Regions from separate parts of the Rothia sp. HMSC066G02 genome, predicted to be linked through region 2. Evidence: predicted binding sites of a transcription regulator. Region 2 holds the regulator's gene; each other region holds the start of a gene.
The links. Region 2 encodes LexA, which represses DNA repair genes until DNA is damaged. Its sites were predicted from a motif close to TCGAACANNTGTTCGA; they were not measured.
Positions count from the first base shown of each region.

Region 1 (4,285 bases), on a different contig from region 2:
AAGGGTATCGGCATTTTTGATGCGCATACGGTCGGCGGCGATGACCGCCTGATTGGCAACATTGTTGAGGAGTCTGAGGAGTTCGGCACCGTGATTGGTTTTGAGAACCACTCGGGCCTGACCTACCTGGGCCCCGGCTGCACCCCGCTGGCTACCGTCACCAAGGGTGAGGGTAACAACGTGACCGATGCGTATGAGGGTGCGCGCGTGCACAACGTGATTGGCACCTACCTGCACGGTTCGCTGCTGCCGAAGAACCCGAAGATTTCGGACTACCTGATTGAGCAGGCGGCTAAGCGTAAGTTTGGCGAGTTCACGCCGAACACGATTGACGACTCGCTGGTGGAGAAGGCGCGCGCTTCGGCTGCGTCCCGCCCCCGCTAGCCTATTCCTGGCGGTGGCGTGCACTTTCTGAGGTGGTGTGCGCCTCCGCTACGGTATAGTTATGTGAGTACAGTACGGTGCGTGGGACGTTTCGCCGTGCCCGCACGGAGGTTTTGACTAAGGGAGATACGAATGTCGGGTCACTCTAAATGGGCGACTACTAAGCACAAGAAGGCTGCTATCGACGCTAAGCGCGCGAAGGCTTTCGCGAAGTTCATTAAGGCTATTGAGGTTGCGGCACGTATGGGTGGCGCCGATATCGCCGGTAACCCCGCTCTTGACCTTGCTGTGTCGAAGGCGAAGAAGAACTCCGTCCCCAACGACAACATCGACCGCGCTATCAAGCGTGGCGCCGGCCTGACCGGTGAGACCATCGACTACACCGAGATTATGTACGAGGCACGCGGCCCGCAGGGTACCGCCCTGTACATCGAGTGTCTGACCGATAACCGTAACCGTGCAGCGTCTGAGGTTCGCCTGGCTGTGACCCGTAACGGCGGCACCATGGCTGACCAGGGTTCGGTTGCGTTCCTGTTCGAGCGTAAGGGCGTTGCTGAGGTCACCAAGACCGACGGTCTGACCGAGGACGACGTTCTGATGGCTGTTCTGGATGCAGGTGCCGAAGAGGTTCTGGACGAGGGCGATATTTTCACCGTTGTTTCCGCAGCGACCGACCTGCCCGAGATCCGTAAGGCACTGGACGAGGCTGGCCTGGAGTACAACAACGACGACCCGGTCTTCCGCCCGACCATGCAGGTCGACCTGGACGCCGAGGGCGCCAAGAAGTTCCTGAAGCTGGCAGACGCTATTGAAGAGCTCGACGACGTTCAGAACGTCTACTCGAACGCTAACGTCTCTGACGAGGTTATGGCAGAGCTGGAAGCTGAGTAATCACTCGGATTCTGATATCTGATGCTTGAAGAAGCCGCTCCTTTAACCGAGCCGCCGTAGGGTGGCTGGTTGGGGGAGTGGCTTCTTAGCGTCTTGGGGCTATTTGGGGGAGGCGCTGGGTACTTTTCGCGGGGCACGCGGTGACTGTTCTCGCGGTGACCGTGCTTGTAGTGACTGCTCTTGTAGCGACCGTGCTCGTGGCACACCCCAGTGCCGGGTGCTAGGATTCTGAAGGGCTAGAATCTAGAGATTCTATAGGGAGTTTGTCGAAAGGGGAGATGATGGCCGCCGCTCAACCTGCCGCACGCGATAGCATGCGCGAGAACCGTACCGCCGCCGCTGTGGAACGTGTGCCGGGTGCGACCCGCATCATGGGTGTTGACCCGGGTCTGACCCGCTGCGGCTTCTCCATGCTCGATATGACCGCCGACCGTAAGGCGCACTTCGTGAACGTGGGTGTTGCCGGCACAATCCCGGCGGAGTCCCTGGACCAGCGTATTCTCTGGATTTTCAACGCCGCCTCCCACTGGCTGGATACCTATAAGCCGGATGCCCTGGCGATTGAGCGTATCTTTGCGCAGGAGCAGGTGAACACGGTGATTGGTACGGCGCATGCTTCGGGCGCGGTGATTTCTGCTGCGGCGATGCGTGGCGTGCCGGTGTTCTTCCACACCCCCTCGGAGGTGAAGGCGGCGGTGACCGGTAGCGGCCGCGCCGATAAGGCGTCGGTGGGCCGTATGGTGACCCGCATTCTGGGCTTGAACGCCATGCCGAAGCCCGCGGACGCGGCCGATGCGCTGGCCATCGCCATCTGTCACGGCTGGCGCGGCGGCGGCATCGGTTCGGGTATTAACATGTCGGCCCAGACGCAGACGCACCAGGGATCGCGGCCCGCGAAGGCTCGCCGTGCGGGTTCGCTGACCCCCGCGCAGCGCGCCTGGATGGAGGCGGAGGCGCGCGCTCGCCGCTAGAGGTGCCGTCGTGGGCTCCGGTGCCCCTCGCGCTGACTCTCGTATATTCGCTAAGAAGTTCGAATATATGCTTGATTTCAGAAGAAATATTCTAATATACTTGTAGTGTCTCCCCGTTGAACTGGGGGAGTGCGTTCTGTGGGTGCCGGAGTGCCCGGTGCCCTCACACTGCCGCGAGCCTGATTCGGGGCGCGGTGTTGAAAGGTGGAGAGAAATGATTGCATCCCTGACCGGTCGTGTGGCTCAGGTGGGCCTTGATCATGCGGTGATTAACGTGAACGGTTTCGGCATGCTCGTGTACGCTACTGCGCGTACTCTCTCCAAGCTGCGCACCGGCGAGGAAGCTACCGTGCTGACCACCATGATTGTGCGTGAAGAGTCGATGACTCTGTACGGTTTTTCGGAGCCTGCCGAGCGTGAAGTGTTCGATATGATGCTTTCGGTTTCTGGTATTGGTCCGCGTATTGCTCTGGCGGTGTTGAGTGTTCACACTGCCGCTGAGGTGGAGCGAGCCGTGGCCACCGGTGACGACAAGGCCTTCACGAAGGTTCCGGGCATCGGCCCGAAGGGTGCCCGCCGCATCGTGCTGGAGCTTGCCGGCAAGCTGATTCTGAGCGACGGCCAGACCGACGAGCTACCGCTGAGCCAGGGCATCGTGTGGAAGCCGCAGGTGCTGGATGCGTTGACCTCCCTAGGCTGGAGCGAGAAGGACGCCTCCGCCGCCATCGACGCGTACGTGAAGCACAATCCCGCCGCCGAGAGCGAGCCGGTGGGCGTGGCTCTGCGCGGTGTGCTCGCATCCCTGGGTACGCAGAACACGGTAGGTCGCCACTAGGGCCGCTCGCCGAGCCCTTGGCTGACCCCGGCCGATTTTGGCGCGCCCGTTACCTCGCGCCTCACTCACTCCACGAAAGAAGAATTTTATGACCCAGAATCCCTACGATCCCCAGGCCGCGGCGTCCCTGGTTTCCGGCGGGTATTTTCCCGGTCAGGTGCCCGGCACTCAGGCGTCTTCAGCTCCCGCCCAGCGCCTGGTGGCGATGGAAGAAGAGCCTGAAGAGAAGATGATTGAGGCGGCACTGCGCCCTAAGTCCCTGGATGACTTTGTGGGTCAGCGCCGTGTGCGTCAGCAGCTGTCCCTGGTGCTGGAGGCTTCGAAGATGCGTGGTCGTAGCGCCGACCATGTGCTGCTGTCTGGCCCTCCCGGTCTGGGTAAGACCACTCTCGCGATGATTATTGCGGCAGAGATGGAGGCGCCGCTGCGCATTACCTCCGGTCCGGCGATTCAGCATTCGGGTGATTTGGCGGCGATTCTGTCTTCGCTGACTCCCGGTGAGGTGTTGTTCCTGGATGAGATTCACCGTATGAGCCGCCCTGCTGAGGAAATGCTCTACATGGCGATGGAAGATTTCCGTGTGGACATTGTGGTCGGTAAGGGTGCGGGTGCGACTTCCATTCCGCTGGAGCTGCCGCAGTTCACTCTGGTGGGTGCGACGACCCGTGCGGGTCTGCTGCCGGGTCCTCTGCGTGACCGTTTCGGCTTTACCGGTCACTTGGAGTTCTACTCGGTGGAGGAGCTTGAGCTGGTGCTTCGCCGCAGTGCGGGTCTGATGGATATGCAGATTACCTCCGAGGGTTTCACCGAGATTGCCGGTCGTTCCCGCGGCACGCCGCGTATTGCGAACCGCCTGCTGCGTCGTGTGCGTGACTGGGCACTGGTCAACGGTGTGGACCGCATCAATGCGACCGATGCCGCAACCGCGCTGGACATGTACGAGGTAGATTCGCGCGGCCTGGACCGTCTGGACCGCGCCGTGCTGGAGGCGCTGATTCACAAGTTCGGCGGTGGCCCGGTGGGTCTGTCCACCCTCGCCATTGCGGTGGGTGAAGAGACGGAGACCGTGGAGACGGTTGCCGAGCCGTACCTGGTGCGTGAGGGCCTGATTGGTCGCACCCCGCGCGGTCGTGTGGCTCTGCCCGCGGCGTGGGAGCACCTCGGCTTGGAAGCCCCGGAGATTCAGCTCTAGATCCGTATCAGC
Region 1 is NZ_KV811595.1:48,659-52,943, forward strand. It holds gene HMPREF2894_RS06025 (type 1 glutamine amidotransferase) at 1-384, shown strand, start outside; gene HMPREF2894_RS06030 (YebC/PmpR family DNA-binding transcriptional regulator) at 517-1,275, shown strand; gene ruvC (crossover junction endodeoxyribonuclease RuvC) at 1,590-2,246, shown strand; gene ruvA (Holliday junction branch migration protein RuvA) at 2,461-3,081, shown strand; gene ruvB (Holliday junction branch migration DNA helicase RuvB) at 3,287-4,273, shown strand.
Region 1: a site for LexA is predicted at 2,306-2,321, ahead of ruvA (Holliday junction branch migration protein RuvA). Genes of this name have one in related genera too.

Region 2 (4,285 bases):
TGCCGCACCGGCAACCAGCACCGGACGACCACCGGCAACGCGGCGGCCAATCACACGCTCAGCGTCCTTAGCTTTCAGGTCTTCGTACGCCTCAAGAGAGCTCGCACCGCCGGTAACCACCATGCCGTCAGCCTCACGCAGCTGATCGGGCACAGCGGTTACGATCACGTCCGCCCCCGCATCCTGAAGAAGCTTCACCAAGGCGCCACGAGTTCCGGGTTCCCCCAAAACAGCAACCACAGGACGAGCAGTCTGAGCATTCTGTACAGATTCAGTTTCCTGTGCAGATTCAATTTCGGTGAGTGTGGGTTCAACGGGAACAGGCATCGGTGCGCTCCTATTTCATAGGCTCAAGAATTCGGCTCAAGCGCTCTAGCTTGAGAGATGAAGGATTCGGAGTCAAGACATCAACCTCATGCAGAAGCCAACCACACACGGGTCCGTACTTAGCGCTGAGTCTGAGGGATTTCCAGACGCTGACCGGCATCAACAGAGGTGCTGGTCAACGAGTTCAACTCCATAATACGAACCACAGTATCACGGGTGTCACCTTGCGGATTCACCGCCTGAGCAATATCCCACAGGGTCTCGCCGTGCTTGACCACAATGACGGTTCGAGTCACCGAAGCGTTCTCCACGGAGGCAGAAGCCGCCGGGCCAAAGAAGCTAATAGCGCCGAGCACAATCAGTGCCGCCAAGGTCAGCAGAGGCAGGCCCTTCAGAAAACCGCGCACAGTGCCAAGACGACGAATAGAACCGGGAACCGAGCGCAGAAGCTCGCCGCCCTTAGCCAGAAGAACACTCTTCGCACTAGGCGCCTGAGCCGCAGAAGATGCCTGAGTAGAAACAACAGGGGTAGAAACGGCGGGAGCGTGAGCGGGCTGAGCCTCCTGCGCGGGACGGGGTGCATGAGCCGCACGAGAAGAGCGAACAGACTGCGAAGACGCAGGCACACGAGAACGCCCCTGCACGGTGCTGGCGGACACGGTGCTGGCGGACGCTGTGCGGGCGGGGTGAAGTACCACCAAACCTGCCGGAAGGTGTGCAGAAGTGCCGTGAGAAGCAATAGGTGCTGCAGTAGTCATTGTGGTTCCTTTCTCTCAGCTCGCCCGGGGTTGCCCCGCGGGTCTAGCAATGCCGAGCGATACCCGCTCGGAGGTCCTAGTTGAGTGATAACTATGGAGTGGTGATTGTTAGGCGATAACTATTGGGTAGCTAGTCCCTAGTAGTTAGGTCAGAGCATTCGGATGCACCGGGTTGATTTGGGTACCCCAGTTTTGAGCCCCCCATCCCCCGCGCTCTCTCTTCGCCAGATGCTTCCTAGAGCATCCGAGGTAGATCATGCGAAGAGAGAGGCAGAGGATTCGAATACATTCGAACACTCATTCGCTCTCGTCTCCCGGAAGACTCCGGGTCGAATCTTCGAATATTTTTCGAACATTCGCCCGCAAATCCCGAATTTCAGGAGAGATTCAAGAGTATATACGAACTCTTGTTCTAAAGTCTAGCAGAGATGTGCTAAAAATTTCTTCGAGTTTCGAAGAAAAAATCTAGAATATTTGTTTGAGTTTTTCGGTGCAGTGTTCTACACTGGTGTCAAGAGACGTTCCACACGCTCCTGATGAGTCCTACTCACAGCAGGTTTCTGTACCCGTTACAGCTTGGTTCTGTATCGAATGCAGGTGCTGCTGGCTGAGTTTTATAGGGCGGAGGCGCATACTCGTTGCCTGTGTATCGCTTCGGTATCGCTTCGGCACGGATAGAATTCCTCCACCCCCTGACGAGATAAGACCCATTTCGGCAGAACCAAAAAATTTTTAGGACACCATCAGAAAACGTGTGAAGCACCCATCCGTGCCCCGACCGGGATACAAGGTCGGAGTACAGACCGAAGGAAAAGAAATGGCAACAGCACCCCGTCCGGCGCTGACCGCGCGCCAGCAGAAGATTCTTGACGCGATCCGCACCGAGATTGAACAAAAGGGTTACCCGCCGTCCATGCGCCAGATTGGTGACATGGTGGGTCTTGCGTCCCTATCCTCGGTCACTCACCAGCTTGGTCGCCTCGAGACTATGGGCTATATTCGCCGCGATCCCAAGCTCCCCCGCGCCATTGAGGTGCTGGATGAGAACGGCGTCGGCATCCACGGTAGCTCCTCCTCGTCCCTGCCCGAGCTGCCGAACTTCGAAGTTGGCGATGAGGACCTCGTACCCGTTCCCCTGGTTGGACGAATTGCAGCGGGCGGCCCCATCACTGCCGAGCAGTCCGTGGAGGATGTGCTCGCCCTGCCCCGCCAGTTGGTCGGTAACGGCAAGCTGTTCATGCTCAAGGTCAAGGGCGATTCCATGATTGACGCCGCAATCTGCGACGGCGACTGGGTGGTTGTCCGCGAGCAGCACACCGCGGACAACGGCGATATCGTTGCTGCTCTGCTCGACGATGAAGCAACCGTGAAGGTGTTCCGTCAGGTCGACGGCCACACCTGGCTCATGCCGCGCAACTCCAACTACGAGCCGATTATGGGCGACCGCGCAACCGTCATGGGTAAGGTCGTCTCCGTGCTGCGTAGTCTCTAAAAGATGCAGTCTCTAGAGACATAACCGCTAGGCTTTTAGCTCTATATAAAAATCACCCTGGTGACACGTGAATGTTCACGTGTCACCAGGGTGATTTCTATATTTCCAAAGCGGAAGGTGCGGTGCAGCCAGGAATGGAATCCACCCGAGCTAACGCTCAATACTCGCCGAAAGACGAGCCAGCGCGCCAATTACGGCTGCCTTATTCTGGGTCGACCACATCGGCGGCATCGCCTTCATCAAGAAACCGCCGTAACGCTTGGTTGCTACACGAGAATCCAGTACAGCCACCACGCCGCGGTCAGACACCGAACGAATCAGGCGGCCCGCGCCCTGCGCCATACGAATCGCCGCATGGTGAGCAGAAACCGCCATAAAGCCGTTACCGCGGTGACGGTTCACCGCCTCCGTACGAGCCTGCGCAATCGGGTCGTCCGGGCGGGGGAACGGAATGCGGTCCATCACCACCAGGCGGCAAGAGTCACCCGGAACATCCACGCCCTGCCATAGGCTCATCGTTCCGAACAGGCATGAGTCAACGTCCTCGCTGAACTCCTCCACCAGAGCCTTGAGCGAAGACTCACCCTGCAGAAGAATGTTCAGGTCGCTATGCTCACGCATGTACTCGGCGGCACGCTCAGCGGCACGCTTCGAGGAGAACAGGCCCAGGGCGCCGCCCTCCGACGCCTCGCACAGCTCACGCAGACGCTCCAGCTGGCCCTCGTGCACACCGAATCCCGGAGGCTTCAAATCCCCGGCAACGTACATGATGCCCTGCTTGCGGTAGTCGAAAGGCGAACCCACGTCGATGCTCGTCCAGCGCGGCGCGCCCTCGCCCTGCAGTCCCAGGGCACCGGCGGCAACGTCAAAAGAGTCACCCACCGTCAGGGTCGCACTCGTCAGAATCACGGTGCGGTCAGCGAACAGACCGTCACGTAGCTGCAAACCGACGCTCAAGGGGGCGATGTTCAGGGTCGCCGGGTCGGTATCGGAAGCAGCCACGTAGCGGCCGTTCTCCCAACCACCCTGACGAGAAATCCACAGAACGTCCTGCTCGCCCGAAGCCTCCAGAATGCGGCTACTCATGTCGTGTACCTCAGAGACACGCGAGCGCGCCATCTGCAGGCCGGCGTCAACGTCCTGACCGTCCGGTTTGGTATCGGACAGGGCGGTGCGGGCGGCATCGTTGACCGCAGAAATAGCGGTCAAAAGGCGACCGTCCAGGCCCTTCAGCAGGCCCTCGGCAAGACCCTCGAACGCGGTCTCCAAGGTGCCGGCAGCCATTTCCAGTGCGCCGGAATCAGCCTTCGAATGCTTCTTTACGCTACGCGCCGCACGGCGAACCATCGCAACCGTCAAAGAACCAGACACGGCACCGGTCACGCGGTCCACCAGCTCATGAGCCTCATCAATAATGACCGTCTCATGTTCGGGCAGAACCTTCATGCCCTCGAAAGCGTTAATCGCCAGCAGGGCGTGGTTCGTGATGACGATATCAGCTTCAGCGGCACGGCTACGCGCCATCTCGCTAAAGCACTCTTCCACCAGCGGGCAGCGGCGGCCCAGACACTCGGCGGCGCTCACCGATACCTGAGCCCATGCGCGGTCAGAGACGCCGGGCTTCAGCTCGTCACGGTCGCCGGTCTCCGTGCGGTCGGCCCACTCGCGCAGGCGCACCACTTCCTCACCCACGCGGGAGGTCGAAGAA
Region 2 is NZ_KV811597.1:20,637-24,921, forward strand. It holds gene HMPREF2894_RS06860 (type 1 glutamine amidotransferase family protein) at 1-327, opposite strand, end outside; gene HMPREF2894_RS08965 (LysM peptidoglycan-binding domain-containing protein) at 447-1,085, opposite strand; gene lexA (transcriptional repressor LexA) at 1,903-2,577, shown strand; gene HMPREF2894_RS06875 (ATP-dependent DNA helicase) at 2,728-4,285, opposite strand, start outside.

Region 3 (4,285 bases), on a different contig from region 2:
TTCTTTTTGAAAGGGGTTTTAATGGGTGCACTCGGTGAACCTGAAGATGGGGCTGATGTTATTGTTTTGTAATAAAACCTCTACTTTAGGGGGTACCTACAGGGGTAAAACAGACCAATTGATTTTGCCCCCGCGCGAATAATTGTGCAGATTTTGAACGGTGAGCAGTACATTTTTTCCCGCTTATGAAGTTGCAAGTACTTGAAGATACTTTCACCTTAACCCTCTACTTCCGCAGAATACCGGGCTAAAACTGGGTATTGAACCTTTGGGATTGCCGAGTGTGGAGCTTAAGTTAAAGGTGCACTGAAGTGCCAAAAGAGGGAAATTCTAAAATTATTTTGAGTGAAATAAGTCACGCTAAAACTCGAAAAAAATGAAATTGGTACGTATGGATACCCTAAAAAACACCCGTTTTTATTACAGAATGATTACAATGAGGCGCGGGTCACTAAATCCGGCTCTCCGTACCAAATTGGGTGGTAAAACAGCCCCCAAAAAGTTCGCTACTATTGAGTCATCAAGTAATCATGAGATTTCCAAAGTCCTCGGGTTGCTTGTGTTTGAGTGAGTGATAGATACCCCTGGGTGTCATGAGAAGCGACTGTGTATCGATGCGCAGTCGCTTCTCTGTTTAACTTTTGAATTTCAGTGGAACCTCAGCCAGACGGGATCCAGCCGGAACCTAATCCGCGCTGAACCCAATCCGTACCGAGCATGCTCCAGAATCTGTTCCCTGTGCATCCCGCACACATGCAACCCGTACATGTATCCCGCGCGTTCAACGCCGAATGCGCTGATAGGGGAGCGAACCGCATAGGCGCATGCTGTGCGGTCACAACCCCCTACACTGGAACTATGACTACTTACCCCGAACCCACCCTCATCTTTGAGAACCCCGAACTGACCGTCCGTGCGTTCAGCGTCTCCGAGATGGACAATAGCGTCTACCTCATCACCATGCGCGCCACCGGAGAGCAGGTGCTCATCGACCCTGCAGACGACGCAGAAGAACTCTACGCATTCACTCTCGATGCGCTCCTGAACGACTGCCCGCAGCTCGAACTGGCAGATGGTGAAGAACGCCGCGTGCGCGTCATGGAGAAGGAAGAGGACTTCAACTCCATCAGGCCCCGTGCGATCGGTCTGACCGGCATTCTGGTTACCCACGGCCACTGGGACCACATCCGCGCTATTAAGGAGCTCGATCACCTCACCGGTGCCGTGACCTCCGCGGGTGCAGCTGACGCTGCTGAGATTAAGGAACTGGAAGACTACACCGTCGAAGAGGAGCTGACCGGCGGCGAAAGCTTCGACTTCTACCTCTCTGACACCGTCATCCGCGCCCTGCACGTGCCCGGCCACACCCCCGGATCCATCGTCTACACCCTCGAAACCACCTGGGAAGACGGCACTCCCGCAACCCTGCTGTTCACCGGCGACGCTCTCTTCCCCGGCGGCGTGGGCAAGACCGACTCCCCGCAGCAGTTCGGCGAGCTCTTCTCCAACGTGCTCGAAAAGCTCTTCGGCGGCTTTGAAGACGACGCCATCGTACTGCCCGGCCATGGCCGCTCCACCACCCTCGGCGACGAGCGCCCCCACCTGGAAGAGTGGGGAACCCGTGGCTGGTAAACCGCGCCTGACGAATTGCGCCTCCTAGTCCGCCTCATATAAGTACTGCACCCTCATGCCTTCACCGGCCGCATAATCCCACCGGTGAAAGGTATGAGGGTGTAGAATTTAAGTTCGAAGATTAAGACGAAAGGATTTTCGATGACACCCCGCCCGGCACACGGAAGCACCGCACTCAAAGCGAACGACCTGACCAGCATCCGGGTTCAGGGTGCCCGCGAAAACAACCTCAAGAACGTAGACCTGACCATCCCGCGCGATGCGATGGTCGTCTTCACCGGCCTCTCCGGTTCCGGTAAGTCCTCCCTCGCCTTCGATACCATCTTTGCGGAAGGTCAGCGCCGCTACGTTGAGTCGCTGTCCTCCTATGCGCGTATGTTCCTGGGCCAGGTCGACAAGCCCGACGTAGACTTCATCGAAGGCCTCTCGCCGGCGGTGTCCATCGACCAGAAGTCCACCTCCAAAAACCCGCGCTCGACCGTCGGTACTATCACCGAAATCTACGACTACATGCGTCTGCTCTGGGCGCGCATCGGCCACCCGCACTGCCCCGAATGCGGCGAAGAAATCACCCAGCAGACCCCGCAGCAGATCGTGGACATTCTGCAGGAGTACCCCGAACGCACCCGCCTGCAGATCCTCGCGCCCGTCGTCAGCGCACGTAAGGGCGAGTTCGTTGACCTCTTCAAGGACCTGCTGACCCAGGGCTATTCGCGCGCCCGCGTGGACGGTGAAACCGTGCAGCTCTCCGATCCGCCCAAGCTCACTAAGCAGTACAAGCACACCATCGAGGTGGTCGTCGACCGCATCGTCATTAAGGACGGTATTCACCAGCGCCTGACCGACTCCATCGAAACCGCGCTCAAGCTCGCCGACGGCCGCGTGCTCATCGATTTCGTGGACCGCGAGCAGGACGACCCCGAACGCACCCGCTCTTTCAGCGAACACCTCGCCTGCCCCAACAACCACCCGCTGCAGATCGACACCATCGAGCCGCGCGCCTTCTCCTTCAACTCGCCGTTCGGCGCGTGTAGCGCCTGTGACGGCATCGGCTCGCGCCTGGAAGTAGACACCGAACTGCTCGTGCCCAACCCCGACCTGACCCTCGGCGAGGGCGCTATCGCCCCCTGGTCACAGGGCAAAGCAACCACCGAATACTGGCTGCGCCTGCTCGCAGGCCTGGGGGAGGAACTCGGCTTCGACCTGGACACCCCCTTCAAGGACCTGCCCGCCAAGACCCGCGCCGCGATCCTGGACGGCAAGGACTACAAGGTTGAGGTGTCCTACCGCAACCGATTCGGCCGCGAACGCCGCTACACCTCCGGATTCGAAGGCGTGAAGGCGTACATCAAGCGCAAGCACGAAGAAACCGAATCGGACTTTGCCCGCGACCGCTACGAACAGTACATGCGCCAGGTCGCCTGCCCCTCCTGCGGCGGCGCGCGCCTGAACCCGACCATCCTCGGCGTGAAGGTCGGAGGCCAGTCCATCGCAGACATCACCGACCTGTCCCTGGCTGACGCGCTCGCTTTCGTGCGCGGACTGCAGCTCAGCGCCCGCGAAGCCAAGATTGGCGAGCAGGTCCTCAAAGAAATTGACGCGCGCCTGCAGTTCCTGCTGGACGTTGGCCTGGATTATCTGACCCTCTCACGCTCCGCCGGTACGCTCTCCGGCGGTGAGGCGCAGCGCATCCGCCTCGCAACCCAGATTGGTTCGGGCCTGGTCGGCGTGCTCTACGTGCTCGACGAGCCCTCCATCGGCCTGCACCAGCGCGATAACCGCCGCCTCATTGAAACCCTGACCAAGCTGCGCGACATGGGCAACACGCTTATCGTGGTTGAGCACGACGAAGACACCATGCGCGAAGCCGACTGGATCGTGGACGTAGGACCCGGTGCCGGCGAGCACGGCGGCGAAATCGTGCACTCCGGCAGCTTTGAGGAGCTGCTGAAGAACACCAAGTCCATTACCGGCGACTACATGGCTGGCCGCCGCAGCATTGAGGTGCCCGCATCCCGCCGCCCCGTGGACAAGAAGCGCCAGCTGACCGTGCGCGGCGCCCGCGAAAACAACCTCAAGAACGTGACTGTGTCCTTCCCGCTGGGCGTATTCACGGCGGTGACCGGTGTGTCCGGCTCGGGTAAATCCACCCTCGTCAACGACATTCTGTACACCTCCCTGGCGAACAAGCTCAACGGCGCCAAGCAGGTACCCGGCCGCCACAAGAGCATCGACGGCCTGGAACACCTGGACAAGGTCATTCACGTGGACCAGTCGCCCATCGGCCGCACCCCGCGTTCGAACCCCGCCACCTACACCGGCGTGTTCGACCACATCCGCAAGCTGTTCGCAGAGACCAGCGAAGCGAAAATGCGCGGCTACACCCCCGGCCGATTCTCCTTCAACGTCAAGGGTGGCCGCTGCGAGGACTGCTCCGGCGACGGCACCCTGAAGATTGAAATGAACTTCCTGCCGGACGTGTACGTACCCTGCGAAACCTGCCACGGCAAGCGCTACAACCGCGAAACCCTCGAAGTGCACTACAAGGGCAAGACCATCGCCGACGTACTCGAAATGCCCGTGGAAGAAGCCGCAGAGTTCTTCGCCGCATTCACCCCGATTGCGCGCCACCTGAACACCCTCGTGGACGTGG
Region 3 is NZ_KV811595.1:14,369-18,653, forward strand. It holds gene HMPREF2894_RS05925 (MBL fold metallo-hydrolase) at 859-1,632, shown strand; gene uvrA (excinuclease ABC subunit UvrA) at 1,774-4,285, shown strand, end outside.
Region 3: a site for LexA is predicted at 1,735-1,750, ahead of uvrA (excinuclease ABC subunit UvrA). Genes of this name have one in related genera too.